4 regions of the Aequoribacter sp. genome follow, and region 1 is predicted to be linked to each of the others. Evidence: predicted binding sites of a transcription regulator. Region 1 holds the regulator's gene; each other region holds the start of a gene.
The links. Region 1 encodes LexA, which represses DNA repair genes until DNA is damaged. Its sites were predicted from a motif close to ACTGTNTNTANANACAGT; they were not measured.
Positions count from the first base shown of each region.

Region 2: a site for LexA is predicted at 1,782-1,799, ahead of ACTF5Z_RS02425 (error-prone DNA polymerase). Genes of this name have one in related genera too.
Region 3: a site for LexA is predicted at 6,199-6,216, ahead of recA (recombinase RecA). Genes of this name have one in related genera too.
Region 4: a site for LexA is predicted at 2,200-2,217, ahead of imuA (translesion DNA synthesis-associated protein ImuA). Genes of this name have one in related genera too.

Region 1 covers NZ_CBFHWH010000036.1:3,017-10,976, reverse strand. The annotation lists gene mfd (transcription-repair coupling factor) at 178-3,630, shown strand; gene ACTF5Z_RS07130 (CsiV family protein) at 3,594-4,880, shown strand; gene ACTF5Z_RS07125 (mechanosensitive ion channel family protein) at 4,834-5,940, opposite strand; gene lexA (transcriptional repressor LexA) at 6,045-6,644, shown strand; gene ACTF5Z_RS07115 (hypothetical protein) at 6,641-6,892, opposite strand; gene ACTF5Z_RS07110 (DUF6586 family protein) at 6,963-7,427, opposite strand; partial or broken gene ACTF5Z_RS07105 (topoisomerase DNA-binding C4 zinc finger domain-containing protein) at 7,432-7,960, opposite strand, start outside.
Region 2 covers NZ_CBFHWH010000007.1:37,686-45,240, forward strand. The annotation lists gene ACTF5Z_RS02415 (DUF429 domain-containing protein) at 1-715, opposite strand, end outside; gene ACTF5Z_RS02420 (glutathione S-transferase family protein) at 728-1,615, opposite strand; gene ACTF5Z_RS02425 (error-prone DNA polymerase) at 1,825-4,914, shown strand; gene ACTF5Z_RS02430 (AAA family ATPase) at 4,905-5,531, opposite strand; gene ACTF5Z_RS02435 (hypothetical protein) at 5,528-5,977, opposite strand; gene ACTF5Z_RS02440 (VTT domain-containing protein) at 6,112-6,777, shown strand; gene ACTF5Z_RS02445 (cupin domain-containing protein) at 6,888-7,301, shown strand; gene ACTF5Z_RS02450 (SDR family NAD(P)-dependent oxidoreductase) at 7,367-7,555, shown strand, end outside.
Region 3 covers NZ_CBFHWH010000012.1:33,199-41,158, forward strand. The annotation lists gene ACTF5Z_RS03745 (FAD-binding oxidoreductase) at 1-638, opposite strand, end outside; gene ACTF5Z_RS03750 (ELM1/GtrOC1 family putative glycosyltransferase) at 739-1,773, shown strand; gene ACTF5Z_RS03755 (sulfotransferase family 2 domain-containing protein) at 1,760-2,479, opposite strand; gene ACTF5Z_RS03760 (sulfotransferase family protein) at 2,488-3,276, opposite strand; gene ACTF5Z_RS03765 (ELM1/GtrOC1 family putative glycosyltransferase) at 3,348-4,283, opposite strand; gene msbA (lipid A export permease/ATP-binding protein MsbA) at 4,249-6,048, opposite strand; gene recA (recombinase RecA) at 6,270-7,307, shown strand; gene ACTF5Z_RS03780 (regulatory protein RecX) at 7,365-7,814, shown strand; gene ACTF5Z_RS03785 (flavin-containing monooxygenase) at 7,827-7,960, opposite strand, start outside.
Region 4 covers NZ_CBFHWH010000007.1:29,384-37,343, reverse strand. The annotation lists gene ACTF5Z_RS02410 (Y-family DNA polymerase) at 1-1,198, opposite strand, end outside; gene ACTF5Z_RS02405 (DUF2788 domain-containing protein) at 1,211-1,423, opposite strand; gene imuA (translesion DNA synthesis-associated protein ImuA) at 1,434-2,147, opposite strand; gene ACTF5Z_RS02395 (DUF1993 domain-containing protein) at 2,289-2,819, opposite strand; gene holA (DNA polymerase III subunit delta) at 2,832-3,848, opposite strand; gene ACTF5Z_RS02385 (LPS-assembly lipoprotein LptE) at 3,848-4,372, opposite strand; gene leuS (leucine--tRNA ligase) at 4,375-6,807, opposite strand; gene lnt (apolipoprotein N-acyltransferase) at 6,921-7,960, opposite strand, start outside.

The sequences.
Region 1 (7,960 bases):
TGTCAGTCTGTCTTGGATAAGATGTTCAATATTGTTTTGTTATTTGTGTATTATCCGCGTAAGCGCCGCAAAGGCGCAAGGGCTGAGACCCAAGACTGGGCATTAGACCAATTGATCGTTACACTACCCACCTCGAATCTGACCCCCAGATAAACCGCTTACAACACTCGGCACGCTATGTTTAAACACTTAATTTCGTCTTCGCCCTGGCCCGACAAAGCCAGTACTCGCACGGCTGTTGGGCCATTTTATGGCAGCGCCGAAGCGCGCTGCGTGGCAGAGCTTGCCTCCCACCATGAACGCATTGTGGTTTTTGTATCCGACACCAGTAATGCGATTGCACTGGAACGCGAACTCCCCTTCTTTTTAACCCAGGAAACCGAGTTGCTGAGTTTTCCCGACTGGGAAATACTGCCCTACGACCACTTCTCGCCGCACCAAGATATCGTATCGGAGCGCCTGCGCACCTTGTATCGCCTACCCAAAATGGCCCGCGGTATTCTGATCGTGCCGGTATCCACTGCTATGCACCGACTTCCGCCCATCGACTACATTGCCAGCAATGCGTTACAGCTTGGCCTTGGGGATGAGTTTGATGCCGTTGCCTTCAGGCAACAGCTGCTCAACGCGGGCTACGTAGCAGTCGACACAGTCTATGAACACGGCGAGTTCGCCTTGCGAGGTTCCATTTTAGACGTATTCCCAATGGGCAGTTCCGTGCCTTATCGCATCGACACCTTTGATGCCGACGTCGACACCATCCGAACCTTTGACCCAGAAACACAGCGCACCATCGAAGCCATAGAGCGTATCGACTTACTGCCCGCGCGCGAGTTCCCTCTGACCAAAGGTGCGCTAAACCAGTTTATGATGAACTGGTACGAAGCCTTCGACGTCGACCACGACGCGTGTCCTATTTATAAAGAGGTACTCGCTGGGCGGGTGCCGGGTGGCACCGAGTATTTTTTACCACTGTTTTTCAAACAAACTGCCAGCTTATTTGACTTCTTGCCCGAGGGCACAGCACTGGTTACCGTCGGGGACCATCACCAGTCGAGTCAACGATTCTGGCAAGATGTTGTGGAGCGCCACGAAGAGTACGGCATCGACCCGCGTCGACCGTTACTGCCGCCGCAAAGGATTATTCTACCGGCGGATGAATTCTACGGTCAGATTAAGCGCTTCGCGACCCTCGAACTTAGACGCAACCCCGACGCACCGGTGCACTTCAATACCGACTCCAAACCTTTGCCTAGCTTCATCTCCGAGGCCAGCACCTCACCCGTAGAACCTTTAAAGCGCTGGATTGAGACACATTGCGCCGGCACCTTACTGGTCGCAGAAACGGCAGGCAGACGAGAAGCGCTCATCGATGCACTGCAGCGAATTGGACTCCAAGCAGACTACTTTGAAGACTGGCAGAGTTTTGAGGCAAACCCGGTCACACTGGGTATTGCCACAGCCCCTATCGATCGAGGCATGTATTTTGGCCCCAATGCGCCCTGCTTAGTCGCCGAAGCCCAGCTGTATGGGCAAAAGGTGGCGCAACGCCGACGTCGCAGCGATACGCAGCACAGCACCGACGAGGCCTTTCGGCATATTAACGAACTCCATGAAGGCACACCCGTAGTGCACTTGGAACATGGCGTCGGGCGCTACGAAGGTCTGCAAACGCTATCGGTAGCCGGCGAGACCAACGAATTCATTACCTTGATTTATGCCGAGGGCGCTAAACTCTATGTTCCGGTTGCCTCGCTACACCTAATCTCGCGCTACGCAGGTGCCGACGGTGACTCAGCACCCCTTCATAGGCTAGGTTCCGATCAGTGGGAAAAAGCCCGTAAAAAAGCCAGTGAGCGCGCCTCTGACGTCGCAGCTCAATTGCTTGAAGTATACGCGAGACGCGAGGCCCGCAAAGGGTTCGCGCACGAACTTGACCCCTTAGACTACGAACGCTTCTGCTCTGGCTTCCCCTTTGAAGAAACACCAGACCAAGCCCTCGCCATTGAGGCGGTTCGAAATGACATGTGCGCCCAAAAAGTCATGGACCGGCTGGTCTGCGGCGACGTGGGCTTCGGCAAAACCGAGGTAGCAATGCGAGCCGCGTTTATCGCGAGCCACAACAACAAGCAAGTTGCCGTGCTGGTGCCGACGACCCTGCTTGCTCAACAGCACTACCATTCGTTTTGCGACCGTTTTGCCGGTTGGGATGTCAAAGTCGCGGTGGTTTCACGCTTCAATAGCGCCAGTCAAAACAAAGCCATTATGGCGGACCTAGCGTCCGGCAAAATCGACATTTTGGTAGGCACTCATAAATTGCTGTCGCCCGACGTGAAGTTCGCAGACCTCGGACTGCTGATTATTGACGAAGAGCACCGATTCGGCGTGAAGCAAAAAGAGACATTAAAAGCACTTCGAACAGAGGTCGACATTCTGACTCTGACCGCCACTCCTATCCCAAGAACGCTAAACATGGCTCTAGGTGGCATGCGTGACTTATCGGTAATCGCCACGCCCCCCGCCAAACGCTTATCGATTAAAACCTTCGTGCGCGAGCACAACACGAGCATGATCAAAGAGGCCATCCTGCGTGAAACCTTGCGTGGCGGGCAGGTATATTACCTGCATAACGAAGTCAAAACGATCGAAGAAACGGCCCGTAAACTGCAAGCCATGGTACCCGACCTGAAGGTTGCTGTTGCACATGGCCAGCAGCACGAAACGGAACTTGAGCGCGTCATGTCGGACTTTTATCACCAGCGCTTTCATATTCTGGTGTGCACGACCATTATCGAGACCGGCATCGACGTCCCCAACGCCAACACGATCATTATGGATCGCGCCGATCGATTGGGCTTGGCGCAGTTACACCAGCTGCGTGGCCGCGTCGGGCGATCGCATCACCAAGCCTATGCTTACCTATTGTGCCCGCCTCGCTCAGGCTTGACCAAAGACGCCGAAAAACGCCTTGAAGCCATCGAGGCTGCTGGCGATTTGGGCGCAGGCTATTTACTGGCAACGCAAGATCTCGAAATTCGTGGCGCCGGCGAATTGCTGGGCGACGATCAGTCCGGACAAATACACAGTGTGGGCTTCTCTCTGTATCTAAAAATGCTAGAGCGCGCCGTCGCTGCACTCAAACGCGGCGAACTCCCGAACGTTGACACCCCGCTTGAACAAGGGTCCGAAGTCAATCTCCAGAGTTCGGCGCTCATACCCGAAGACTATCTGCCCGATATCAACACACGCCTTGTTCTTTACCGGCGTGTAGGAGCTGCTCAAACACAGCAACAATTACGTGATTTGCAAGTTGAAATGATCGACCGCTTCGGATTACTCCCCGAGCCGGTCAAAACACTCTTTATCAGCGCCGAGGTTCGGATCGAAGCCGAGCAAGCGGGTATTAGCAGCGTTGATGTTGGGGAAACCAGCGGCAGCTTGCAGTTTATGGACAACACCAAAGTGGACCCACTAAATCTTGTGACGATGGTGCAAAAAGACCCTAAACGCTATCAGCTCGCGGGCGCCAATAAATTGAAGTTCCAGTGCGAATTAACATCGCCAAGAGACCGCGCAGACTTTATTATTACGCTATGCAAACAGCTGACCCAAACGCGAGCCGCAGCCTAGGCATAACGCTGCCTCACCAGCCCTCTAAAAGGGCTGCGATTTTACGTGCCTTGCTGCCCTTCTGGGCCGCGTTAGGCTTTGCCATAAGCGCCTTGGGGGTCAGCGCACAAGACGATGCTGAGCCCGAAAAAACCTGGTTCCAAATTGAGATTCTGGTTCTGACCTCGAACAACCCCAACGCCTTGAACGGCGAAGAGTGGCCGCTCAAACCCAACTTGGTGGCCGCCGAGCGCTGGCGCCTGCAACCCTCAGAAGACGTCAGCAAAGAATTACAGGCCATTTACCAAGTCGAAACGACCCAGACACCAGCAGGGACCTTTGAAATCGACTGGTCGTCGCCGACCAATTCGCCATGGCCTGGGATAGATGAATCACTGTTTCAGTACCGCCCAAGCGATTTATACGACCCAGCACTGCAGAGTGAAACTAATCGCTTAGATTACCGCTTGGGATACAGCTCGTTTTCGAGTGAACGAATGTTCGTTATACCCAGAGACAACCCAAATCGCCTTGACGCTATGGTCAGTAGCGAGGCGCCGGTCGATACAACGACACCCCTGGCAGTTACACATGTCTGGCTAGGCGAGGATACTCGAACGCTCAACCCAGAATTGGCGCGCGCTAAACAACGATTGGAAAACAGCGACGACTATGAGGTTCGTCACTATTTACGCTGGGCCGAGCAACTGCAAGACGAGACCAAAACGCTACCCGTTCGCATAGACTCCGCCTCGCAAGGTCAAGCTTGGCCCGAACTACAGGGCGATATCACCGTCTATGTATCGCGCTACCTGCACATCAAAACCAATCTGTGGCTGAATACGGACGGACACTACTTACCCGAATGGCAAATGCCCGAACCGCCTCAACCGGCAAATCCCATTCAACATCGCGGCTTACCGGTCGGCGGCCAACGAATCGCAGCCACGGATAGCGAGCTACAAGAAATTACCCCAATGGGTAGGCCTGACTGGCTGTTAGAAGCGGGCATAGGCCAGCAATTCCGCTATGTAGAGCGCAACCGTCCGGATTCCAACTTACCCAATAGCCTAGCCGACAACGAAACCCCCTACCCTTTTCGCCACGCGATTGCTTTACAGCAAACTCGCCGCATGCGAAGCGGGGAAATCCATTACATTGACCACCCGGCAATGGCTTTGATTATCAGCATCACTCGGATCGAGGACGAGAACCTCGCAGATTTCAAGCGCTGGGTTCTGGCCGAACAAGTGGCTCAAGACCCGCGATAGAGTCGACGTGTAGGGTTTGTGTCGGGAAGGCCACATCGGCGCCTGCCGCGTGAACGATATCCAGCACTTTTAACAACACATCTTCTTTGACACCGTGGTATTCCACCCAGTTCACGGTTTTCGTGAACGTATAGATAAAGAAATCCAAGGACGAAGCGCCAAAGTGATTGAAATTTACGATCAGGGTCTTGTTAGTGTCGATATCGGGATGACTTTGCAACATCGTACGCACCTGATTCACAATATCACGCACAACGCTGGAATCTTGGTAACGAACACCGATCGTCTCGTAAATGCGGCGATTGAACATCCTCGATGGGTTTTCAACCGCTATTTGACTGAAAACCGAGTTGGGAATGTACAAGGGTCGCTGATCGAAGGTTCGAATGCGCGTTAGACGCCAACCAATATCCTCTACCGTACCCTCAATCTCGCGATCTGGGGAGCGAATCCAATCACCCGGCGCGAACGGCCGATCAAGGTAAATACTCATACCCCCAAAGAAGTTCGCCAGCAGATCTTTTGCTGCAAAACCGACGGCGATACCGCCAATACCACCAAACGCAAGTAAACCAGACACACTAACGCCAAGCGCTTGCAGTGCGGTCAACGCGACTAAAATCCAAAGAGTTACACGAGTCAGCTTGGCAATCGCATGGATGGTTGCCACCGAGGTTGAATCTAAAGCCTCTGCTTTTACTCGGACATATTCTGCCTCTACACCCACAATTAAGCGGTGCAAAGCCCACGCAATAATCAAAATCAAGGCCAACTGCGGCGACCAGGCAAGCCACTCTTGCGCAAAAGGCAACCACTGTTTGGGCACCCATTGCCACGCAAAAAACACCACGAGTGCAAGGTAGGCAACACGCACTGGTGGACTGATCGCATTAACGATAACGTCATCCCAACCCAAGCGGGTCGCTTGCGAAGTCGCAGCTAGTCGCCCCAAGACCACGTTCAGAATCAGATACCCAAACAAGGCCAATGTTGCGAACAGCGCCGCCTCCGCCCACCCGTGCTGCGCGGTCCATGACTGCAATGTATCTAGATAGCTCAAAATCTGATCCTCACCCTAATTCAGCGCCTAGTGTATACAATGAGTTGCGTCGCGCCCACAGCTGTATATAATACCAGTTACTGGAAAAATACACAGGGGTCGTTATGATCAAGCTCACCCAGCGCCAGCAGCAAGTCCTCGATTTTATTAAAGGCCACATGCAAAGCACTGGCATGCCTCCCACGCGCGCCGACATTGCGCGCTCCTTGGGCTTTAAATCAGCCAACGCCGCCGAAGACCACCTCAAGGCCCTGGCGCGTAAAGGCGCAATCGAGATGATCCCAGGCGCATCGCGTGGCATTAAGCTTCCAGAGGCGACCTTTGGGCTACCGGTCATTGGGCGCGTTGCGGCAGGCAGCCCGATTCTGGCCGAAGAGCATATCGAGGAGCACATCAGCATTCCACCCGATTTTTTCTATCCGCCAGCAGACTATTTCCTGAAAGTTCGCGGCGATTCTATGATCAACGTAGGTATTCTCGACGGTGATTTTTTGGCGGTCAAACGCACCAGCGATGTGCGCAACGGGCAAATTGTTGTTGCCCGCATTGAAGACGAAGTAACAGTAAAACGCCTAGATAAACCGGCGGGCGGACACACCGTGAGGCTGATTGCCGAAAACCCAGCCTATGAGCCCATTGTTGTTGACCTGCGCGATCAAGCCTTTGCGATCGAAGGCTTGAGTGTTGGGGTGCTTCGACGCTAATGAATCACTCGGGGGGCAGAGGCTGCAGCTTCTTCTGCCTCGACTTGTTCCGATATAGCCGCGACAGCTTGAATACCCGCTTGGATCATCACCTTAGCGACCTCAAGCGTTTGGTCATTCATGTAGGCCGCGCTCTCGTCAGAGAAGGTAATAGTAACAAGGGGCTCTGACTTACCCGATTCATCGGCACGTTGTAATACAATGTCGCCGTTGGCAAGTTCAGCAATTTCCAGAAAAGACGATGGCAAAACAGATCCTCGATTTAGTTGCGCGGATAGTGTAACAGGGGGGAGCCCCGGGCGCCAAACTCAAACCCAGCTAGCATTCATCGAGGACATCACGAATGGCACTGGCAGAGCTTTGCAAAAAAGTATACACCCCATGCCAATCACGATGATCAGGGCCCTGTGACTGAGCGGCCAAGTTCAGGCTACTGCGCACACCGCCCGCGTTTTGAGCTCCTAAATTGGCATACAGGGGCTGCAAAATGCCCGATTCCTCGCGCGCCATTGCCTGGACGGTCTGAGGTAGAACCTTACCTTTCGCGGGCTCTGGAAGCTCAGCGATCGAAACGGGCGTGTCTTTCGGCGCATCGGCATGACCCGCACCTTCAAGCAGGAGATAACCGTAAGCGCGACCAAGATGGTATTTAAGTGCGGGCTGATACGCATCCTGCAAGACGCTTGCACCCAAATGCTGCGCCTCGCGGTCGCGCTGCCACGCCTCCAACAGCACCCTCGCGCAATACAGGCTGTGGTTTACTAAAGCTCTGCAGCTACTCATGAGTTTATTTTTTACCCGAACTCTCGACCCAGCGGCCCCCTTCGAAATGGGCACGCCAACCTGTCGCCTTGCCATTGACTTCCGTCATCAAGTACTGCTCTTTGGTTTTTCGGCTATACCGTATTTGCGCTGGGTTGCCCTCATCGTCATGCTGCGGCCCGTCCAGCAGATAATGATATTTAGCGGCTATTTCTTCGCGATGGGGCTTTAGCTCACTCACGAGTGGCGCCCGCGTCTCGCGGTTTTTAGGGAACTGAGAAGCGGCTAAAAACAGGCCGGCAGCACCGTCTCGAAGCACGTAGTGATCGTCCACTTTGGCACATTGGAGCTCGGGCATTGGCACTGGATCAATCTTAGGCGGTGCCACTTCGCCACTGCGCAGTAGTTTGCGCGTGTTCTTGCAGCTGTCACTGCTGCAGCCGAAATATTTGCCAAAGCGCCCTGTTTTGAGCTGCATATCGGCGCCACATTTATCGCATTCGATTACTGGACCGTCGTAACCCTTGATCTTAAATTGACCCTGCTCTACTTCG
Region 2 (7,555 bases), on a different contig from region 1:
AGTTATTGAATCTAGGCACCCACACGTAGCCCGACTCGACATCACCAAAAACGTAGGCGGCCTGGCCCGTTTGGTACAAGGCGGCAATGTACAAACACACTAGGGAGTCTAATAGATCTTCGTTAGTTTTTACCGCGGCACCACGCAAGTTGCTTATATAGTCGGTTTGTAAACATTCTAAGAGTGGGTCTTCTATTACCAAAGACACATCGGCTGTTTGCAATGACAGAATGGCCTGAGCTAACTGGACTTGCCCTTGCTTGCGTTCGGCTACCGAGCCGCGCTTGTACAGCAAACGCTCACGCCAGCCAAAAAGTTCGACCATAGAGGGGTGTGGATAACACTCGAGCATAAAGTGTTTTTTGCCCAAATGCTCAAATCCGTGCAGGCGAAGCATTTCGGCCGCACGAACACTGGCTGCATTTGGGTACAAGGTTAAGTTAGACGGGTGACAACCCGCGTTTGCGCCCCGAAAGACCTGGTTCAGTTGCGCTTCACACCCTCGTTGCCCTTCTTGATTGTTGATGATTAAAGGCGCGTCGATTGCAATGCCTTCGATCGCGGACGAAACAATATCCGCAACCCATGCCTCAACCGACTGAGTCGCAACACGGCAGAACAGCACATTGAGCTCGGTGCCGACCAATTCGCCAACAGCCAGCGCCGAGTTGTTATTCTCGGGACGCCACGCCATGTCAAAACCCGCAATGCGCATGTCTTAACCGGCCTATTGGCGCCGAAAACCTTGACGAGGGAAGTGTACGTGAACCAAGCCGGCTTTTTTGCTTTGACGTGCGATCACATACTCCAACTCGTCTTCACGCACCAACTGACCAGACACAGGCAGCAAACCGTAGTCGTCTGGTACAATACTGACCATCTGCTTACCCGAACCGTGGTCTAGGGGCGCCGCCTCTCGCGCAATATACAGGCTATCGGCCGCGGTAATATCTCTGACCTGAGTTGACCCAAGCGCTGCCATCTTCGCCATCCACGCTTGAATATTCGGGTAGCCCTCGATACCTGGGTACTCGCCCACCGCATACAAAAACCAAAGACCATGATAAGCGGTAAAATCAGCCAGTGTTGGCGCATCGCCAAACACAAAAGATTGGGTTAAACGCGCCTCCATATCGTTAAGATGAGCTTGAACCATGGCTTTTGCTTGCTCACCTTTGGGCGTGGGTTTAGCACCTTTCATTAGCTTCATGCGATCCCAGGCAAAACGCAGCAAACGAATCAAACCGAATTCTTGCTTCATTTTTTGCTTTAATGCACCGCCAAAAGCTAGACCTACCAAAGCGAAAAACAGATCGCCATCTACTCGCGCGATAAACTCCGCCTGCTCTGTGCTTTGCTTTGAAGGTGCCAGCTCGGGCTTTTTACAGTCTGCGGCAATTCGCTCAGCAATAGCGCGCGTATCGCAGTAAATATCAGCCCCCCACTGCGCCACAGGAATACGACGATAACCACCGGTTAGCTGGTCAAGATCTTTGCGAGGCAACATAGGTGAGGTTTCTACCGAATCGTAAGGACACTCGCAATACGCAAGCATTCGACGGATCTTCTCTGCGTAAGGCGATAAGGGGTAGTGATGCAAAATTGGTTTCGTCATAAAACACCCAAGTTTTGTTGTTGTTTTGGATTAACGCTCACGCGAATACAAGGATCGAGCCAGCGGGGCAAGCCTTGGAACTGTCTTGCCACTCAGCGGCAATAAATAACTTAATCACTATACGCTACTCGCGTAGCGATCAGACCACGATTGACAAGCAAATAATACTGTATAAATATACAGCAACCAAGCCCTGTTAATCAATGTCTATGCCTTACTGCGAACTGGTTTGCACCAGTAACTACAGTTTTTTGCGCGGTGCGTCTCACCCTGACGAGCTAGTCGCTCGCGCCGCCGAATTAGGTTATGGCGCTATCGCTATTACCGATGAATGTTCGCTCGCGGGCGTAGTAAAGGCTCACGTACAAGCCGAGATCTCTGACATTAAACTCATTATTGGCAGTGAATTTCTCACTGCAGAAGGGGTTCGCCTAGTCGCCCTAGCGCCCAATCGAAACGCTTATAGCGAACTCTCAGGCTTGATTAGTCGGGCACGTCGAAGAGCCGATAAAGGTCAATACGAGGTGCATTTAACCGATCTTATTTTTCATTTAAAGCACTGCTTGCTGATTTGGTTACCCGAGCAGCTAAATCGCTCGCAAGTCGCCTTTGGTCATACCCTAAGTAAGCGCTTTAAAACGCGCCTGTGGTTGGGGTTTAAACATTTGTTAGCGGGCGAGACCCGGCAACAGTTTCAAGCCTTTGAAGCCTTAAGCCAAGAACTGAATATCCCCATGGTAGCCTGTGGCGATGTACGCATGCATTCCCCCAAACGCAAAGCCTTGCACGACGCGCTAACGGCCTTGCATCACCGCACTCAGATTGATCGCTTGGGAACCTTGCGTTTAGGCAACAGTCAGCAGCATTTACGCCCTTTAGAACTCATTAAAGCCTTATACCCAGAGGAACTCATACAGCAAAGCCAAACGATTGCTGATCAATGCCAGTTTTCGTTACGGGAACTGCGCTATGAGTATCCGCAAGAAATTGTGCCTACCGATCAAACCGCCAGTGAGTATTTACGCCAAGAAGTGGAACAAGGCTGTCGTCAACGATGGTCCAATGGCACCCCCGATGCCATTCAAGAACGTATCGAGAAAGAGCTCGAACTGATTGCTCAGCTGCGCTACGAACACTATTTTTTAACCGTCTACGATATCGTCAATTTCGCAAAATCGCGCCGCATTTTGTGCCAAGGCCGAGGTTCTGCCGCCAATTCAGTGGTGTGCTACTGCCTAGGTATTACCGAAGTGTCGCCCGAACATATCGATTTGCTATTTGAACGCTTCATTTCGCAAGAGCGTGACGAACCCCCTGACATTGACGTCGATTTTGAGCACGAGCGGCGCGAAGAGGTCATTCAGTACATCTATTCAAAATACTCACGTCGTCGAGCGGCTCTTGCAGCCACTGTCATTACCTACCGAACCCGAAGTGCTATTCGCGATATAGGTCGCGCCATGGGGTTCGATGCCAGTTTCATTGAGCAGCTCAGCCAATCGATCGCCTGGTGGGACCGACGAGCCGAGCTGCAACAGCGTTTTAACGAGCAAGGCATTAAGCATAGCGAACAGCAGGCGGTCCATTTTCAGCACTTGGTTAACCAGATTCTCGGGTTTCCGAGGCATTTGTCGCAGCACGTGGGCGGTTTTGTGATTAGCGCAGGACCCATATCGCAGCTCGTGCCGGTCGAGAATGCCAGCATGCCTGACCGCACGGTGATTCAGTGGGACAAGGACGATATCGAGGCCTTAGGCCTGCTTAAAGTCGATGTCCTAGCACTGGGAATGTTATCCGCCATCCGCAAATCCTTAGATCTAATCGCGAATTATCAACCAACCATCGCGCATTTACGTGAAATCCCTAAAGAAGATGCCAGCACCTATCGCATGCTGCAAACGGGCGATAGCTTAGGGGTATTCCAAATCGAATCGCGCGCCCAAATGGCGATGTTGCCGCGTTTAAAGCCTGCCTGCTTTTACGATCTAGTGATCGAAATTGCCATTGTCCGCCCCGGTCCGATCCAAGGCGAAATGGTGCACCCCTACCTACGTCGGCGGGAAGGTTTAGAGCCCGTGACCTTTCCAAACGACGCCATTAAAGGGGTGTTGCAACGGACCCTAGGAGTCCCCATCTTTCAAGAACAGGTCATTCGGCTAGCCATGGTCGCAGCGGGCTTTAGCGGCGGTGAAGCCGATCAACTCCGCCGCGCTATCACCAATTGGGGCAAGAACAGCAAATTACTCACCTTCGAGCACAAATTAATTCAGGGCATGCTGGCCAATGGCTACGACGAAGCTTTTGCCAATCGCTTATTCGACCAGATTAAGGGGTTTGGCGGCTACGGTTTTCCAGAGTCGCACTCGGCTAGCTTTGCACTGCTGGCCTACGCGTCAGCTTGGCTTAAACGGCATCACCCCGGCGCTTTTTATGTGGGCATACTCAACAGCCAGCCCATGGGTTTTTATAGCCCTTCACAACTGATACAAGATGCCCAGCGCCACGGTATTCATATCGAGCCTCTCGACATTAATCAAAGCCTTTGGGACCACCAACTGGTTGCCACAGATTATCGGCAGCAACCCAGCACAATTCGTTTAGGCCTGCGCTTAGTCAAGGGCTTAAGCAAAGCGACTGCTACGCGTATTGTCGAAGCTAGGCGACAGTACGGGCCCTTCAAAGCATTGAATGAATTACGCCAGCGCGCCGCTATACCCGCCAATGAACTGCAAGCACTCAGCGCCGCCGATGCTTTATCGACTATCAGTGGTCACCGCCATCAGACCCAGTGGCAGGTCTTAGGGTTGCCCGAACATCGGCCCTTGCTGGCCAGTTTGGATAACACCGAAAATTACCAAAGTCCTACCATCGAACCCCCGAGTGTGGCTGAAAACGTACTGGCCGATTACCAAAGCACCGGGCTCACACTGCGCGACCATCCTTTATCGTTATTACGCACAGAATGGCCCTTTAAACGGTGTTCGACCCACCGCGAACTGCTTTCGGCCTCGTCTCAACGTTTTGTTCGTATCGCGGGTTTGGTCACCTGCAAACAGCGACCGGGAACGGCTTCGGGTGTTATTTTTTTGACCTTAGAAGACGAAACGGGCAACCACAATGTCGTGGTCTGGCCCAAGCTACAGGAACGTTGCCGCCAGGCATTAATGAATGCACGGTTACTGGTCGTTAAGGGTACGCTCGAGCGTAAAGACAATGTCAGTCATATTATTGCCGGCGATTTAGAAGACTACACCCATGTTCTGGCATCGTTATCGATTAAAGCCAGAGCTTATCGATAACCCGCATCAATAACGCATTGCATCGCCCGAGCCGCTAAAGGCTTCGCCCATTCTGGCATATCACTAACGGGTAATACGGTAAATTGATGTGCTTTCACCACAAATAGGCATTTAGGCATCGGGCGTGTCATCGTGTCACATTGAAACGAGTTGTCGAACACCGCGAGCTCACTGAGCCGCGGAATTAAACTGAGCATATTATGAATAGAGCTTACCCAACGCTCTTTAATCTTAGCTTCTGGTATGAAATGTCCACCCCGACGCACCCTTTGCGCCACTCTTTCGACATGCAGTTCAAGTGATTCTAGACCGCAGTAAAAGATGCGCACGTCGCACCCTTTATCGATCGCACGGTGCAATAACTTGCAGATCGAATTACCACCCAGGGTCGTTTCAATGGCGTAATCGTGATTGTGTTGTACCGCTAACTCAAGCTGCTTGTAGCCTATACGCCACGCTTCTGCATTCGCTGTTTCTTGAGAGAATTCCGGATGGCGTCTGAGTAGATTTCGTGCCACTTCATCCGGATTAAAGTAGTCGCCACGCTTTGCGCGCAAATATGCGCCAACGAGCGAACTTTTACCCGCACCATTAACACCGGCAATGACCGTAATCACAAAGGTGTATCGCCCCCTGGATTGTACGAATGCCCTAGCTCATCGCCAGTCGCTCCAAACAATTGATCCGCGGCTTCACGCGACGACTGGCTAGTGATTCGTTCATATAAGCGGTCGTATTCACTACTGACACTACCAATTTCGTGCTGTTTTAGGCGCACCACCAACTGTTGATAAAGAGCTTTCATTTTCAGTATTTCCTCGTACTGAGAAACGCTTAAGACAACCGCTAAATCTTGCCTGCGCAAACTTAAGCCAATGGGTTCTTGCGTTTGGCTTAGTGCTTTAAGCGAAGACTCAATACTGCGGCCAAAGGCTTTGCCACCCATACGTTTAAGATCCGGCATCTCAGGTAGTAAGGCCAAGCTTTCAAGCTGGCTCTCTAACTCATGCGAACGGGCTGTGTACAAACCCGACTCTTTGACTCCTAGCGTTTCTGAACTCATTACGACCTCCTTGCAGTATAGTGCCACTTTAATTTAAAAGTGCCACTTTGAGCAAATTTGATGGAAAATAGTAAATTCGGTAAGCCTTAAGCAGTTTGGTACCATAAAGCGTTTTTCAATCAACTTGGCAACTTATGCACCCCATCATTAAAGTCAGCCTTCGCTTAGTCGCGCTATTTATCGGCTTACTGCTACTGACGCGCCTAATGGGCTGGTTTGATTTAAGCGATATCAAGCGCTGGTTTGAACTGCTACAACATCAGCCAGTAGAGTCTTTAATCGCCTTGGTCATTGCTTTGCTTTTGGCCGACTTGCTGTTTTCTATTCCCACGGTCTGGGTCGCCCTGTTTGCAGGTTATTTTTTAGGATTTCAAGTTGGTTTCGGTGCAGTATTTTTGGGGTTAATCACCGCCGCATTCTGCGCCTACGAAGCAAGTCGAGGCATGGGTTTGCAGCTATTTTCACGTCTTGGGTTATCCGCGGGCGAGCAAGCCAAAGTGCAAGATGATTTTTTAAGCTACGGCTCGCTCATGTTGCTACTCAGTCGCTCTGCACCCATGCTGCCAGAAATCACTTACTGTCTGGCCGGTGCAGCCAAAATGCCTAGACTCAAGTTCACGCTATTTTTCTGCTTGGGTCACATTCCCTATGCGCTACTTACAACCTACGCAGGCTCTCGTAGCAACCTAGAGGCTCCGTATCCCGCCCTCGCCGCCTTACTCTTACTTTACGTAGGCCTTTGGGGCGCAGCCTTTGTCTTAAAGCGCAAACATCAAACAGTACATTCAGATCTCACGTAAACCGCCATAAACTAAAGCGCTAACGGTTCCAAATTGGCGCCCCACTCATCAGGGATTTGTTTTGGCAGTAATAGGGTCTAAACTGAAGAGAACATTTTTAGGAGACCAAAATGCGTTTACTGACCACCTTTTTATTGTTATGCATTAGCTCGCTGACACTTTCGGCGCCACTGCAAAAAGCCACCCAAGTCCTCGGCGGTTATCCCGCACAAAATTTATTGGATACCGGTACCGACATCTTGGGCAACGCAATCGACTACCCCTCAGAAAACTGCAGCCCACGCATTCATTCCGACATTATTACCATGGCACCTGGCCAAACGGGCGCAAAACACACCCACGTCACACCGCTTTACGCGCAAATATTATCGGGCACCATAAAAGTAGACTACGAGGGCTATGGTATTAACACCTACACAGCCGGCGACACCTTCATGGAAGCCATGCATGTCGTGCACCACGGCTACAATGACAGCGACGAACCCGCCTCTCTTCTGGCCGTATATATGGACTGCAAAAAATAATATATAGCATATATTAAAAATAATTAAGGGCTGATACACTCCGATCAAAGTGATGAGGAGGTGACATGCACACCATCGATTTAAGCGGCAAAGTGGCGCTAATTACAGGCGGAGGCAGAGGCTTAGGCAAAGCCATGAGTCTGGGGCTTGCTGATGCCGGTGCCGATATCATTATCGCGAGCCGCAAACTAGAAAATTGTGAAGCAGTGGCCGAGCAAATCAGAGCAAAAGGTCGACGAGCGCTGGCGATACAG
Region 3 (7,960 bases), on a different contig from region 1:
GCCGGTTGCAGTTTTAAAACCGCTTTGGTCACAATGCCTAGTGTGCCCTCGGCGCCAATGAGTAGTTGTTTCAAGTCATAGCCAGTATTGTTCTTCAGCATTTCATTCATGGCGTCGATAATGCGGCCATCGGGCAGCACCGCTTCGATCCCGAGAACTTGATTTCGCATCATGCCGTAACGTATGACGCTATTGCCTCCAGCGTTGGTTGAAATCATGCCACCGATGGTAGCTGTCCCCCGTGCGCCCAGGTCGACGGGAAAGAGCCAGCCTTGTTCGCGCGCAGCGTCCTGCACGACTTGCAGAGGCGTGCCGGCGTTGACCACCATAATCCCGGCATCGGTATCAAACGAGTCGATACCGTTCATGCGCTCTAAGGAAATCGCAATATCCTGCTCAGAGCATGTCATGCCATTAACTAGGCCTGTTAACCCGCCCCAAGGGACCATGGTTTGGTGAGCGTCGTAACACATTGCCATTGCGTCGGCCAAGGCTTCGGTACTGCTGGGGCGTATAATAGCCCGAGCGGGGCACGAGCCCTGTCCCCAAGCGTAATTTGGGCGCGCTTTGACGTCGTCGTCTAACAGGATGCCCTTAGGGCCGAGCAGTTGGGAAAGTTGTTCTAGATTGACACTCATGCTGGGTTTGCTTCTGTTCTGGTTTATACTGCCTAGATCAGAACATATGGCTCACAGCTTGGCAAGACTATGCCAGCCTCGGGTTTAAGAACATAACGCAATGGCCGAACTGGATCAAAAAGAACTCCGTGTGTTAATACTGCGAGACGGTAAGCCCGGGCATGAAACTAAGCCCGATGGCTTCGTACGTTATTTGCGTCAGCAGGCTGACATTCAGGTAACAGAGGCGAATGTTCGTCTTCCTCTTGCCGCTTTGATGCGCCCACTATTGACGCTCGTTATTAATTATTTGCCGACCTTACTGTGGCGCCGCGCGGTGTTGTCTTTGTATGGCTTGTCGCTGGATGATTTTAGGCCCGATCTCGTCTTGGCTGCGGGCGGGAAATCGTCGTTTGCTCTGGCGGCCTGTCAGGCGACAGAAAACATCACTGGGGTTCTTTTGGGCTCGGCTCGCCGACTCAGGCCCGACCGACTAGGATGGGTGTTTGCTGCCGATGCGGATGAGTCTTGGGGTCGCTGTGTACAAGTTCCTCTGCCGCCTTCGGCTCATGGTGCGGTCAGTCGGGTTGTTAAAGGCGAGGTGAGGACGCGCTTGGGTTTGGCGGAACACCAAAAAGTGCTGGCGGTCCTAATCGGTGGTGACGGCGCGGGTTGCGAGTACACCTTAGCCGATTGGCAGCATCTCGCGCAGTTAATTCGGGGCTTTGCCGAAGATGAGTCTCACGCGGTGTTACTATCGACGTCACGACGCACAGGGTTAGAGACTGAGAAGAGCCTACAAAAGCTCATCCCCCCTCATTGTTTGCGGCAAGCGGTGTGGTTCAATCATCGCGAAGAGCGCTGTATGGCGGATTATTTGGCGGCGTCCGATGCGGTCCTAGTTAGTGTTGATTCGGTTTCTATGATGGCAGAAGTGTGCTCGGCCGGTTTTACCCCATGGATATTCTGCCCTCAGCGTGCCGAATTGCCGTCGCGCGTTGCGTCACTGATTTCCCGTCTTGAGTCTAAGGGGATGATCAAGTGGCTTGCCGGTGACGAAGTCAGCATAAATGGGAATGAATGCGCCGACTCTGAGCTCGATCGTTTTTGGCACGGGCAGATCCGTGCCGTGCTGGTGGACCTTAAGGTTCTTTGATCCAGGCTGTTGGTTGGCTTTTACCTTCAAAATCGTAGCCCAATAGCTCGATTTCTCTGGCGAACAACTGGGCGACAAATTCTCGGTCGGCTTCATCGTAGGCGCTAGAGAAATGCGCTTTGTCTTTGCGAATGCCCGTTTTTACTTGCGGTAGTTCGGGCGGGTTTTCGATTCCAATGTGCTCGAGTACCTTTTGTAGATCTTGACTGAGCGTCTCATAACAACCCACAAAGTCCACTGCGACCTCATCGCCAAAGCAATAGAGCTGGTGGTCGAGCGGCAATTTTTTGATACGTAACCACTCGCTGAAAGGCGTCTTCTCCGCTTTGCCACGCATTTTCCACCAGTAGAATGACACGACCTTGTCCCAAGGATTGCGGTCGAAACAAAATTTGTAATACGAGTTCCAAATTTCGTCGCCGCACAGTTGTTTAATGCGAGCGCCGCCCATGTGTTGGTAGTAGTGTTTGTTTAAAAACACGCTGTCCTTGTGAATGAGTTTGCGCATGCGCTCGTATTTGGCGTAAAGCTTGTCGAGGGGGGAACTGCCAATCCAATTGCGAGGCTCATGATCCTGCGCTGGCGGGTCCATAGTCGACACAATGTCATTAGGGGCGCACAGTTGGGACAGCATGGTTTCGACCGAGCTCCCAGCAGTTTTATGGGTTTTGATAAAAATAAAACGGTATTTATGGCTAATGATCATGGTGCGTCCTAGAGTTGGCCTCGGCGCCATCGATTAAAGCGGTAGGCCGCTACTTTTAGAGCGATGTTGCCGCCTTGACGGATCTTGTTCCACAGACCCTTGCGATCAGGATAACGGCTGGGACTGTGGTCAGGTTGGATGCCCTCTAATTCGTCTATCCAGGTCGTATCGGCTTCGTAGCCACATTCTATGAGCAGCGCGCTGATATCACCGTGGCGCTGTATTTGGCTCACAATGCGGGGCAGATTGTCCCGCCATCGTCCGATGCTATCAGTATTTATCGAACGCAATCCATGCATAGCGCGCTCAGATTGCGCCGACAGCTTGGCATGCTGGTGATACTTCGAAAACGGATGCGTACAGGTCAACCATGGAATTTGTTTCTGCAACATACTTTGAACGGCGTCTGGATCTCTGACGAGATCTTCGTAGCGCACGGTAATGCAGCGCTCGTGTGCTTGCATTCGTTGCGCAAAGCCATGCTGCTCTCGCCACAGACGCAAGTTTGAGTAGTATTTGTCTCCTGCAATGCGGTGTTTGCTCACCACGACATCGCGCGGGTCGCGCAGGCAATAAATCACCCAGAAATCGGGAACACTGGCCAACACTCGTGGCATAAATTGAGTGTCCTTTGGGCGTTTCGTCAGCAGAGTTTGGCCGTCGCTGGCTTGGGTTCGATTGAAGCGTGTCTCGTGGCCGTACAGTTTGTCAAAATGACAACAGGCACTCATCATCTCGTACAGTAAGGTTGTGCCACTGCGCGGCGAGCATCCGACAATGTGAATTTGTTTATACACGGCTGTTTCTGCAGTTAAGGTTGCGCAAGAATAGCATGGCCTTGCCAAGATATTCGAGTTTAGGATCGTTTCTACACACGTGACAGAAGCCACGTCGCTGCAGTTTCTGCCTCGTTTAATCGGGGTAGCGGATCGGTCGCAAGCCTCAGGGTACAAGCCTGAGTTACTGAGCTTACTTTGCCCTCGGCGATCATCGCCTGCATGCTACGGTTGATTCTATTTTTAGCTTTTGGTGGCAATTCGATTAAGCCGACATCGGCGCCACAGCTGAGAGCTTCGTAAACCATTGATACACTGTCGGGAGTAACCCACACGCTGTTTGCTTCGCGCATGTGTTCTACTAGCCAGCCCTTGGGGCAGGTGTCATGGCGTTGAATTGTGACGCTTGGACGCGCGGTGTATATGTCTGAAAGTTGTCGCTCAGGGCTGCGACGTGAATCGGCAACGATCCACTTCAGCTCGGGTTGTGAGTCCACAATGGCGCAAACTTGGCGGGTGACCTGCGCGCTGGGCCACTCAAAGTGCTTGGACTGACCACCCAAAAGCACTAATCCTTTATTGCTGGGTTCGTGATTTTGTTGGCCTAGGGGGTTTATGGCACCTTCAGTGAGGTGGACCCTGGCGGCAACTGCAGTTTTAAGCGCATCATGCTTTGGCATAATAATTGAGTCAAACCCGGTAAGAGGCCACGATGGCCGCATGACCACCGCTGTATGAGCTCGCAATTGCTTGCCGAGAAACAGCGCAAGCCAATGGGTGCTGTGGCCTGCGGCAACAATGACATCTGCGGTTTTGAGTGATCTGAAGGTGTCGCCTCGTGCGACTAGCTTTTCTGGGAGTGAAAGGGTTGTCACATCTAGCCAGGAGCTCGTGTGAGTCGGCCTCTTAGCGGCAATAGCCTCACTCAGTCCGCGCAGCTGATTCAAGTGCCCGGGTTTGCCATCATGTAAATACAGCCAATGTTTCGTAAAGTTAGTCATCAAACTGAGAGCGGTGTAGATGAGCATACAAGCCGTTTTTGGCTAGGAGCTCCAGATGAGTTCCTTGCTCGACCACTGCCCCTTGGTCCATAACGATGATCAGGTCGGCTCGTTCGACGGTCACCAAACGATGCGCGATCACGAGGGTTGTACGATTTTTAGTGATGGTAGGCATAGCGGCGTTGATCGCACGTTCCGATTCATTGTCGAGGGCCGATGTGGCTTCATCGAGAATGAGTAGCGGCGCATTTTTGAGAAAGGCTCGCGCGAGAGCAATTCGCTGTTTTTGCCCTCCAGACAGTGAGGCGCCACCTTCGCCGACTTGAGTATCTAAGCCTTCCGGCAGGGATTGAATAAATTCCCAAGCATGCGCACTTTTAGCGGCGGAGATGATGTCTTGTTCGCATGCGTTTGCGAGCTCGCCATAGGCGATGTTGGCGCGTATCGTGTCTTCAAATAGCACTGTGTCTTGGGTCACAATTGCAACGTGGCGGCGAATAGACTGCTGGGTGAGCTCGGAGGCGTCGTTATCGTCAAACCAAACCGAGTTGCCGGGGGCTTGTATAAAGCCTGCGATAATATCGATGAGTGTGGTTTTGCCCGCGCCGCTTCGACCCACGAGAGCGATCAATTGCCCCGGTGCAGCATCGAAGCTGACACCATTCAGCGCTTGGCGGTCGGAGGTCGGGTACTGATACGATAATTTGTTCAGGCGTAAGCCACCGGTAAAACTCGTCAAGGGACGCCCCGACTCATCGTGCTCCAAGGATTGGTCTAGAATCTCGAAAATGCTTTCTGCCGCGGCAATGCCCCTCTGAATCGACGCATTAACGTTGGTCAGTTGCCGCAAGGGTTTGGCGACTAAACTGGCGGCGGTGATGTAGGCTAAAAATTCTCCAGCAGTGAGGTCTCCAAACAGCGTCGGATCTAAGCCAAACCAAAACAGCAAGGCGATAGCGCTGAAGGTTAGGATCTGAATAATCGGTGTGCTTATCTCGTTCACGCGGGCGAGTTTTAATTCGTTCTTAAGGCTGGCACGGCAGCGTTCTTCAAAGCGCTTGTTTTCGTAGGCTTCACCTCCGAAAGCCCGGACAATAGCTTGCCCGCGTATTGCTTCTGAGGCGACATGAGTTACGCCGCCCATCGATTGCTGTATACGCTTGCTGTACCGTTTGAACCGGCTGCTCGCAATCCGAATAATCAGTCCGATGAGCGGTGCCGCAAGAAAAAACAAGAGCGACAGCTTCCAATCCAAGTACAGCAAGTAAGCCAGCAAGGCCATTACGGTCAGCCCTTCGCGTATCAATGTTTTGATTGCGTTGGAGGATGCCGCTGCGACTTGCTCGACATTAAATGTAAGCGTCGATATGAGCTGCCCCGAGTTGTTGCGACCAAAAAACCCCGAGGGCAAAGCCGTTAAGTGCTCGAATACATCGCGGCGAATACGATTTACGACGTTGCGTGCGACAAAGCTAATGTAATAGCCACCCAAATAACTTCCAATACCCCTTACTGAAACGACCGAGATGATCGCAATGGGTAGAAACAAGCGTATACCTTCTCGGGTGGCCAATCCCAGCTGTTGTTCCCAGCCGCTTAACTCATTGGTTGAAGCCTCGGGCTCAAAGGCGCTGGGTACGTATTGCATTAAGCTCGCAAATGCAGACTGCGTGAGCGCGTAAAGAATAAAGCCGCTAATCGCCAGAATAAGGGCGGGCCAAAAGTGCTTTACATAGCTCAACAGGCGCTTGTAGGTTTGCCAGCCAGTGTTGTTGGCCGCGGGGTCGCGCATTGACCTAACCTTTGGAGAAATTATCGTGGTCGTATTGTATGCCATGCGAGCCGCTTTGGCACCCCATCGGTTTCGTGGGCACTGTGGACGAGTCATGCGTTGATGCGATGATTACTGGTCGCCGCTGATGTTGAAAAAGAAATTTAGAACACTGAGGATATGTACAGTACTATCTAGGCGTGGTAAGGTTCGTTTAATTCATTATTCAAGGATGTATGGCTATGGATCCAAATAAGCAAAAAGCATTAGAGGCGGCATTAGCACAAATCGAGCGTCAGTTTGGTAAAGGCACCGTAATGCGCATGGGTGACAGCGAGCGTGTCGCAATCCCATCAATTTCTACCGGTTCGCTTGGATTGGATATTGCCTTGGGTATTGGTGGCTTGCCTAAGGGGCGTATTTGCGAAATTTATGGACCTGAGTCCTCCGGTAAAACGACACTTACGCTACAAGTGATCGCAGAGGCTCAAAAGTTGGGTGGTACCGCGGCGTTTATTGATGCTGAACACGCCTTAGATCCCATTTATGCCGAGCGTCTGGGCGTTAACGTGGATGACTTGATCTTGTCTCAGCCCGACACTGGGGAGCAAGCGCTAGAAGTCACCGAAATGCTGGTGCGCTCTGGTGCTGTCGATGTGTTAGTTGTGGACTCAGTGGCTGCGCTAACCCCCAAAGCCGAAATTGAGGGTGACATGGGTGATTCCCACGTTGGTTTGCAGGCGCGTCTATTAAGCCAGGCAATGCGTAAGTTAACGGGTTCGATTAAACAAACCAATTGTTTGGTGATTTTTATTAACCAAATCCGCATGAAGATTGGCGTGATGTTCGGTAGCCCAGAAACCACCACTGGGGGTAACGCACTTAAGTTCTACTCATCGGTTCGTCTCGACATCCGCCGTATTGGCGCGGTGAAAGAGGGCGACGAAATTGTGGGTAACGAAACCCGAGTTAAGGTGGTCAAGAACAAGGTGTCTCCACCCTTTAAACAGGCCGAGTTTCAGATCATGTACGGATCGGGTATTTACCACAACGGTGAGTTGATCGACTGGGGTGTCAAGCTCGGTCTGATCGATAAATCGGGCGCTTGGTACGCCTATAAAGGTGACAAAATTGGGCAAGGCAAAGCCAACGCGGCGAAGTTTTTAAGCGAGAATAAAGACATTGCTGACGAAATCGAATCGGCTATTCGTGCCCAAACGCTAACGGCTTCAAAGCCTGTCGAAGTACCTGTGGAAGAGGCTCAGGAAGCTGGTGAGTAATATCGTTTAACCATGCAAGAAGGGTCTATAACTAAGCTGTCGGCTCGCGCTGTCTTAATGGACTATTTAGCACGGCGCGAGCACAGCCAGCACGAGTTGCGCACCAAGGCTCTGAGACGCCTAGGTGCGCAAGCCGAAGTCGACATTGAAGAAGCGCTAGTGGATTTGGCAGACGAAGGTCTGCAATCTGACGAGCGATTTATCGAGGGTTTGTGTCGGCATCGTATCAACAAGGGATATGGTCCCAACACTTTGCAGCAGTTGGCTCGTGAAAAAGGCATTACGAAAGAAGGGCTCAGTGATGCACTGGAGGCCTTGGCACCCGATTGGTTTGACTGTGCTCAAGAAACGCTCAACAAGAAGTTCGCAAAGCCGATTGATGCCTCACTTGATTACGCGGGCAGACGTAAAGAGCTACAAAAACGCATGCGGTTTTTGAGCTACAGAGGCTACCCGACCAGCGTCATATCGGCCGTCGTTGCAGCCGATGACGGCTACGATGACTAAGTGGCATTAAGCTTACTGGAAATTCAAACCCCGCTCTTTGCGTGGATCGCGCTTAAACATCCACCAATCTTTGAAGTAGTTTTGGTGCAGTTTCCAAGGCGACTCAGAAGCCTGTTTGGGTAGTTCGTGTTCGTGGCGCTTGATGT
Region 4 (7,960 bases), on a different contig from region 1:
ACCAAAGTGGACGTGGGGCGCGAACCTCAGTTTGGGGCGATGTGGCGGTAGGCAGCTCGCAAGTGAACTGATGCGCATATTCGGGTATATGTTCATCACGGCGTCGTATATGTTGTACGGCTTGGTGTCCAAGACGCGTACGTAAGCGGTCACTTAGTGCCTGTTTGGGCGCACCTTTCGTGCTGCCGAATAGGTCGATGGCATCGGCTTCTAGAGGTAAGAGTTCACGGCACTCTAGCATCAGACTGTCGATCGGTTCTTTCAGCTGCAGGCTTTCTAGGCGTATAGCCATAAGGCCAAGCCAAGGGGTGATGTGGCTGTGTGCTTGACTGCTGCGCAAGGTGAACTGTTCGCGATAGCGGTGAATACCTCCTAGGTGCCAAGTCAGTGAAGCCGTACGGTGTTGGGTGTGACGCAGAAAGGCGCTTAAGCCGTTCAATAAGTACTCGATGCCTGGCCACAGTTCTTGAGTGTCGTTTAGGTCATACCCAAAACGAAAGCGGTCTAAGAAGTACTTAGGCGGTTGGTAATCCGGCACATAGGCTTCGCGTTCAAGGCAGAGATGTTCGAGGTGTTCGACAAAGTGTTTAGAGCACCGTTTGCGCAGTTCGGCGCGGGGCTGATTCCATGCGTCGGACAGTGTGACCAAACCGCTTTTTCTTAAAGCATCAACATCTTTAGGGTATAAGTTGCTTAAAGCGCGTAGTGATAAATGGCCAAGTTTATCTTTGTCTGAGGCTTCCAGCAGCGCGTTATCTGAGTCTAAGAAACTTGCCAGCCACGAGCCTATGGGTGAGTGCCCAATCCCTAAGTGGTAATGGTACGAGTAGTGTTTTAAATCGCATTGTAGGGTGTGTAGGAGGGCGTTTACACCTTTGAAGAGTTTCAGGCTTGGGCCAATGCGTAATAGAAGGTTCGACCCAAAATCAGAATAGCTGGTCGAGGTGTAGCGGTAGCCCCAGGCGATGAGATTGTTAAGTGCCTTGTGTTCTTGAGCGGGATCTCGGTCGAGCCAGCTGACTTGATTATTATTTGCCAGTTGCAGGGCGTGGCCAAGATTTTGGCCGGTGCGAATGCCTAACGTGCGAGCCTCCTGGTTTACACAAATAATGATTTGCTTATCTACAATGGCAGCGGCGGTGGTAGGAGCACCGATGCTATCGAGTTCCCATTGAGGAAAACGTACGCACAACCACATGTTGTAAATGTATTAACCGGTGGCGGCGTTTTCGAGCAGGTATCCAATGACGATTTTTATTAGGAAGCCAAAAATGCCCATAGCAAGTGCTATGTATAAAATCATCGTGCCGAATTTCCCTGCATCGCTGCGTTTGGCGAGGTCCCAAACGATAAAAATCATGAATAAAATCAGTGCGCCAACGCCGAGGGTTACACCGTACTCTGTTAGCCACTGATCATTCATGTATTACTCGTTAGGGATAAGCCACAGTCTGAATTGTCGCCTGCTGAGTCGTGCTGACAGGTAGTTCCCACAGCTGTGGCTGATTGGGTAAATCGTCACTTGCGGGTAAGTTTACCTGAATTTGCTGTTTGCCGCCGCGCTGTTTAATGATTTCGAATTCTCGATAGGCGCTGACTTTTAGACGTAAACAGGCTGGTGCGTGTTCATCGGCGGCACTGAGGGGGCGGAACAACACAATCAGATTGTCGTGCTCGGTCGCTGCCAGCTGCAGCTTGCGGAGTTCAGCGTAGCTGTAACGGTGATGTCCCAGCCAAGCAAATACCGTAGCGCAGGTATTGTGAGTAATCGCTTGCTCGATGCTCCACAGGATATCTTCTTTCGAGTCGGTATGTACTAATAAGACCTGCTCGGTAGGAATATCGCGCGCTTCCAGCAAGGGTGCGTACGGTGCGCAAGGCGGGTTGATAAAGGCCTGCCATTGCCCACGGCTTGAAAGTCTGTGCATAATGGGTAAGAACACACCCATGGCGCCAAGGCCATGACCATCGCTTAGTAGTTCGATGGTATTGCCTAAGGGCCAGCCGCCGCCGGTAAGTACGGCGTCGAGCGGGGCATAGCCAGTGCTTTGGCAGCGACGGTAAGTGCTGACATTAAGTTCGCCGACGTTAAAGCCGCCGATCCAAGTGTCGTCGCGTTGAATGGCTTGTTCGAGTAATGCGTTCATGGGTATGTGCCTCTTACTAGGGGCGGGCACTAAGCAGCCGCCCAACTAAACTACTGTATGCATTTACAGTAGTTTAGTTTTTGGCCGAACGCAAGAAAATTATTGGGTGTAATTTTTACATGTCGCCTTTGGCGACATGTGCTATTTCTCCAAACGCATATTCACGGCGCCTAAGTAATCGGATTTACCCAAAGGCACGCCGTTGTGGCGCAAAATATTGTATGCCGTGGTCACATGAAAGTAGGTGTGAGGAATGACCCACTGCTGCATGTGCTCTAATGCTGTCTCAAAGTGCGCAGTGCCAATGGGTAGGTTGCAGGTCACGGGTTCGAGCATTTTGCTTTGGTATGCCTCAGGATCAATTTTATCCAAATCGCTCAATAGGGTCTCGAGCAGCGCATCGGCGCCGGCAAAGGTATTGAACTGCACATCCGTCGGCGAGGGTGTTACACCGGCAATACATAAGGCACCCTGGTGTGCGCTTAATAGCTGCACTGCAAATATCTGGGTGCGCAGGTCAAACATGTCTTCAAACAGTTTTTTCTGTAGCAGTGTCTCTTCTTCAATGCCATTTTCTTGCGCGTGTTTGGCGCCAATGTGCAGCACCTTGCGTAGGTTTTTAATGGCTTTTTTCATGGGTTTGATGGTGGCATCGTAAAACGAAAGGGTCATGATCAATGTCTCTTAGGGGTGGGTTTTTAGGTTAACGGCTATTTGCTCGAAGATACGCCATGGATCATCGTGCTTGGCGCCTTTAAAGGCTTGGTCAGCATCGGCTAGCTGCGAGGTGGCTCGTTCTAAACGTTTGGCCGACAGCCTCTTCACCGCGCTGCCGACAAGGTGCTGACGGTTCTTCCAGACCCCAAAGCGCTGCATGGCTTGAGCGGGGTTGGTTCCCTCGTTCGTGGCGGTTTTTAAATCGACTAACAGCAAAATCTCTTTGCGGAAAACCCAGTGCACCGCCGCCGCGTCAGTGCCTTCATCCCGCACGCCGCGCAGCATGCGAATACAATGCTCGGCATCGCCACTTAATAAACTGTCCGCTAGATCGTAGACATTAAAACGGGCGCTGTCGGCGACGGCTTCTTGTACGGTTGTTACATCGATGGCACTGTTGTTGCCGGCGTAGAGTTTCAGTTTTTCGATGTCTTGTGCCGCTGCCAGTAAATTGCCTTCCACTCGTTCACTGAGTAATTTTAAGGCATCGGACTCAATGCTAAGCCCCGCTTGGCGCAAACGCTGGTCAATCCAGTTGGGCAGTTGGGCTGGCTCTACCGGCCAAATGCGCAATAGGCCACCCACGCTATCGATTTGCTTCACCCACTTACTGTTGAGCGTTGCTTTGTCGAGCTTGTCGGTGGTAATCAAGAGGATGTCGGTGCCGGGTTCGCATCTTTCGCAATATTCTACTAGTGCTGCGCTGCCGTCTTTTCCGGCTTTTTGTTTGCCAAGACGCACTTCAATTAAGCGCTGGCTTGCAAATAGCGATAAGGCATTCGAGTCGGCACTAAAGTCATCCCAGTTGAACGAGCCGCTATCAGCGTGATGAACGATGCGTTCTTCACAGCCCTGTTTGCGCGCGGCTTGGCGAATGGCATCACAGCATTCTTGAATTTGCAGAGGTTCTTCGCCGCTGACCAAATAAACGGGCAACAGCGATGAGCTTAAGTGTTGCGCCAGTTTATTAGGGTAGATTTGCATCAGGACTTCAGGGCTTGAACTCTGAGTGCTACTCGGCGCGCTAGGCGCGAAGCCAGTTCTTGATACAGCGCTTGTTCGGTTTCATCGCGCTCGGCGCGGCTGGCCAGCGGTGCTTCAGGGTCGTAATCTAGGCGCTGTGATGCTTCGATAATCCGGTCAAATTCGTCGCTTGCAGCAAGTTCATCGACTGCCGACTCGGGGTCGTTCTTGAAGATCAGCTGATAACGCACGCGTCCACTGACATCGTAGTCGGCGATGCGCAGTGATTCGCCGACGGTTAGCGTATTTTGGCTAAATTCAACAGGTTTAATGATGAGCGTAAGGTCAGCCTGTTCGGCTTGGACCAGCCCTTCGCGCTTAAGTGCAACCTGCAGGGCACTGGCGAAGTCGCTGTAGGCACTGAGCCCCACCACTCGAATAGGTAGGCTTGTATGGGCTTCGACAGCTAGGGTATCACTGCCACGCAACTGAAAGCCGCAGGCGCTTAACAAGGTAAGGATTAGTGCTAGAGTAATTCGCCTCATGTTTAATTTGCCACTATGTTCACCAGCCGGCCCGGCACGACAATGATTTTACGCACCGTGGCATCCGCTATAAATCGCTGCACGTTGTCTTGAGCCAAGGCCAATTGTTCAATGCTTTCTTTGCTGGCGTCAATGCCCACAGCCATTTTGGCGCGGACCTTGCCGTTAACCTGCACGACGAGCTCAATTTCATCGCGCACCAACGCCGCTTGGTCGACCTCGGGCCACGCTTCGTTGGCGATGTCCGATTTGTAACCTAGCGCTTGCCACAGACTGTGGCAAACGTGTGGCACAATGGGCGCGAGCAGGCGCACTGCAACCGACAGCCCTTCACGCATAACGTTGCGTGAGGTGCTATCGCTTTGGTCCAAGCGCACCAGTTCGTTGCACAGCTCCATGACTGCCGCGATCGCGGTATTGAAGGTTTGGCGACGGCCGTAGTCGTCGGTCACTTTAGCAATGGTCTCGTGTAGCTTGCGACGCACGTCTTTGGCTGCCAGTGGTTTTTCGGGGGTATCTGCCGTGCCGTCGATGTGCTCAAAGGCCATGCGCCACAAGCGCTTTAAGAATCGGTGAGCGCCATCGACCCCGGCATCTGACCATTCAAGCGATTGCTCTGGTGGTGCGGCAAACATGCTAAACAGGCGCACGGTGTCGGCTCCATAGCTGTCTATTAGCGCTTGTGGATCAACCGTGTTGCCTTTAGATTTGCTCATCTTGGCGCCGTCTTTTAGCACCATGCCCTGCGTCAAGAGGCGTTTGAACGGCTCGTCAGAATTGACCAAGCCTTCGTCGCGTAACAGCTTGTGGAAAAAGCGGGCGTACAACAGGTGCAAAATCGCGTGCTCGATGCCACCCACGTATTGATCTACTGGCAACCAGTAATTGGCGTCGTCATCTAGCATTGCCTTGTCGTTAGTTGCGCTAGCGTAGCGAGCGTAATACCAAGAAGATTCCATAAAGGTATCAAAGGTATCCGTCTCGCGCTCGGCAGGACCCCCACAGCAAGGGCAAGTGGTCTCGTAAAATTCAGGCATTTTCTTGATCGGAGAGCCCACACCGTCAAATTCGACATTGGTAGGTAAGACGACCGGCAAGTCTTGCTCGGGCACGCTCACAGCACCGCACTTATCGCAATTAATGATGGGGATGGGAGCGCCCCAATAGCGCTGACGCGATATGCCCCAATCGCGCAGGCGGTATTGCACGGTTTTGTGCCCTTTACCTGCCGCTTCAAGTGCAGCCGCAATAGTCTCGAATGCTTCAGCCGAGCTTAAACCATTGTAGTCGCCGGAATTAACCAGCATCCCCTTGGCGGTGTAAGCGGCTGTTGATACATCGCATTCATCGCCGTTGTCGGGTTCGATGACCTGCTCAATCGGCAGTCCGTATTTTGTCGCAAACTCCCAGTCGCGCTGGTCGTGACCCGGTACCGCCATGACCGCACCCGAGCCGTAGCTCATCAATACAAAGTTTGCCGCCCATACGGGAACTTCACGGCCGGTAAGGGGGTGAATGGCGGTAAAACCTGTCGCCATGCCCAATTTTTCGGCTGTCGCTAAATCGGCTTCTGCCATTTTGGTGTTGGCGATCGAGCTTAAAAAGGCCTTCAGTTCTGGGTTCGATTCAGCGGCCTTTTGCGCTAGCGGGTGTTGCCCCGCAACGGCGACATAGGTCACGCCCATTAAGGTATCGGGACGCGTAGTGTAGACCGACAAAGGTCCTTGACCGTCTACTTCGAATTGCAGTTCAACGCCTTCGGAGCGACCAATCCAGTTGCGCTGCATGGTTTTGACCTGCTCGGGCCAACCGTCCAATTGGTCAATGTCGTTTAAGAGCTGCTCGGCGTAGTCGGTAATTTTGATAAACCATTGGTCAATATTGCGTCGCTCTACGGGGTTGTCGCAACGCCAACAGCAACCGTCGACTACCTGCTCGTTTGCCAAGACCGTGTTGTCAGTTTCGCACCAGTTTACTTCGGCTTGTTTTTTGTAGGCCAAACCTTTGTCGAACAACCGGGTAAAAAACCATTGCTCCCAGCGATAGTAGTCTGGCTCGCAGGTCGTGACTTCGCGTGTCCAGTCGTAGGCAAAGCCCAAGCGTTTAAGCTGATCACGCATGTAATTGATGTTGTCTGCAGTCCAAGCGGCGGGTGGTACATTGTTTTTAATGGCGGCATTTTCTGCGGGCAGACCAAAAGCATCCCAGCCCATGGGTTGTAGCACATTCTTACCTAGCATACGTTGAAAGCGTGCGATCACATCGGCAATGGTATAGTTGCGGACATGGCCCATGTGAAGTTTGCCACTGGGGTAAGGGAACATAGCCAAGCAGTAGAATTTTTCCCGTTTGGGGTCAGGCTTTGCGATAAAACTGGCTTGGGATTCCCAAAAGGCCTGTGCCTCTTGTTCAATGCTCGCGGCTTGGTATTGCACGTTGTCTCTCTTTTAGCTGTGGTGTGCTTTAGCTCTTGCTTCAGCGATCCGAATAAAACCGCAATCTTAGCAGTTATCAGGCCTTTGGAGTACTGCTAAGTCTATGGTTTTGCCTAGGTTTTTGCTGCCGCTTGTCGGTGGCGCCCGTATAAAAGAGCGATCAGCGCCAAAACAATAATGGGCGTACTACCGGTTTGCATGAAAGGCGTAGAACCCTGTCGGGACTCGACCGAGCCGCGTAACACGGCCGGTTCGAACTGTGGTGTCTGATTTACGATCTGCCCCTTTGGGTTCACAATGGCTGAAATGCCATTACTGGTACCGCGCACCAAGTAGCGCTGCGTTTCCAGCGCGCGCATTTGCGCCATTTGCATGTGTTGCAACGGACCTATCGAGTCGCCAAACCACGTATCGTTACTGATGGTTAATAGCCAGTCAGCTCGTCGCGCGCCGCGCGCTACGAGATCGGGGTAGACCACCTCGTAGCAAATTGATGGTGCAATAATTTGATTTTGCACCCACAGGGGTGCTTGCCGAGCATCGCCCGACGAGAAGTTCGACATGGGTAAATCAAAAAAGTCGATGAGTCCGCGCAGGATACTCTGTAGTGGGACATATTCACCAAAAGGCACTAAGCGTTGCTTGTGATACAAGCCTTCGCCACCCGCAAACACGGCAATACTGTTGTGATAGCTTTGTGTCGCGCGATTGGCAAAAGGTATACCGCTGATCAGGGCTTGCGATTGCTTGTTCATGCGCGCGAGTGTAGGTTTTAAGTCCTCTAAGGCATTGTGATAGTAGCGGGGAACCGCGGCCTCGGGCCATATGATGATATCGCCGGGCTTAGCGCGTTCACTGAGATGCCCCAGATTATCGAGAATCGAGGCGTAATAGCGACGATCCCATTTCATAGATTGGGGCGTGTTGGGCTGCACAATAGCGACGTAGGTGGTGCTTTGTTTGCTTTGAGTCCACTCACGATTATCTAGGATTTGACCGCCGCCAAAGGCCAGCAAACTGGCCCCCACAGCGGCAATACCATAACTGAGGCGCTTTTGTGTTAGGGCGAGCATCCACAAACAGCCCAGTAGACAAGCGATGAACGAGAGCGCGAAGACCCCACCCACGGGTGCCCACCCAGCCAGAGGCGTAT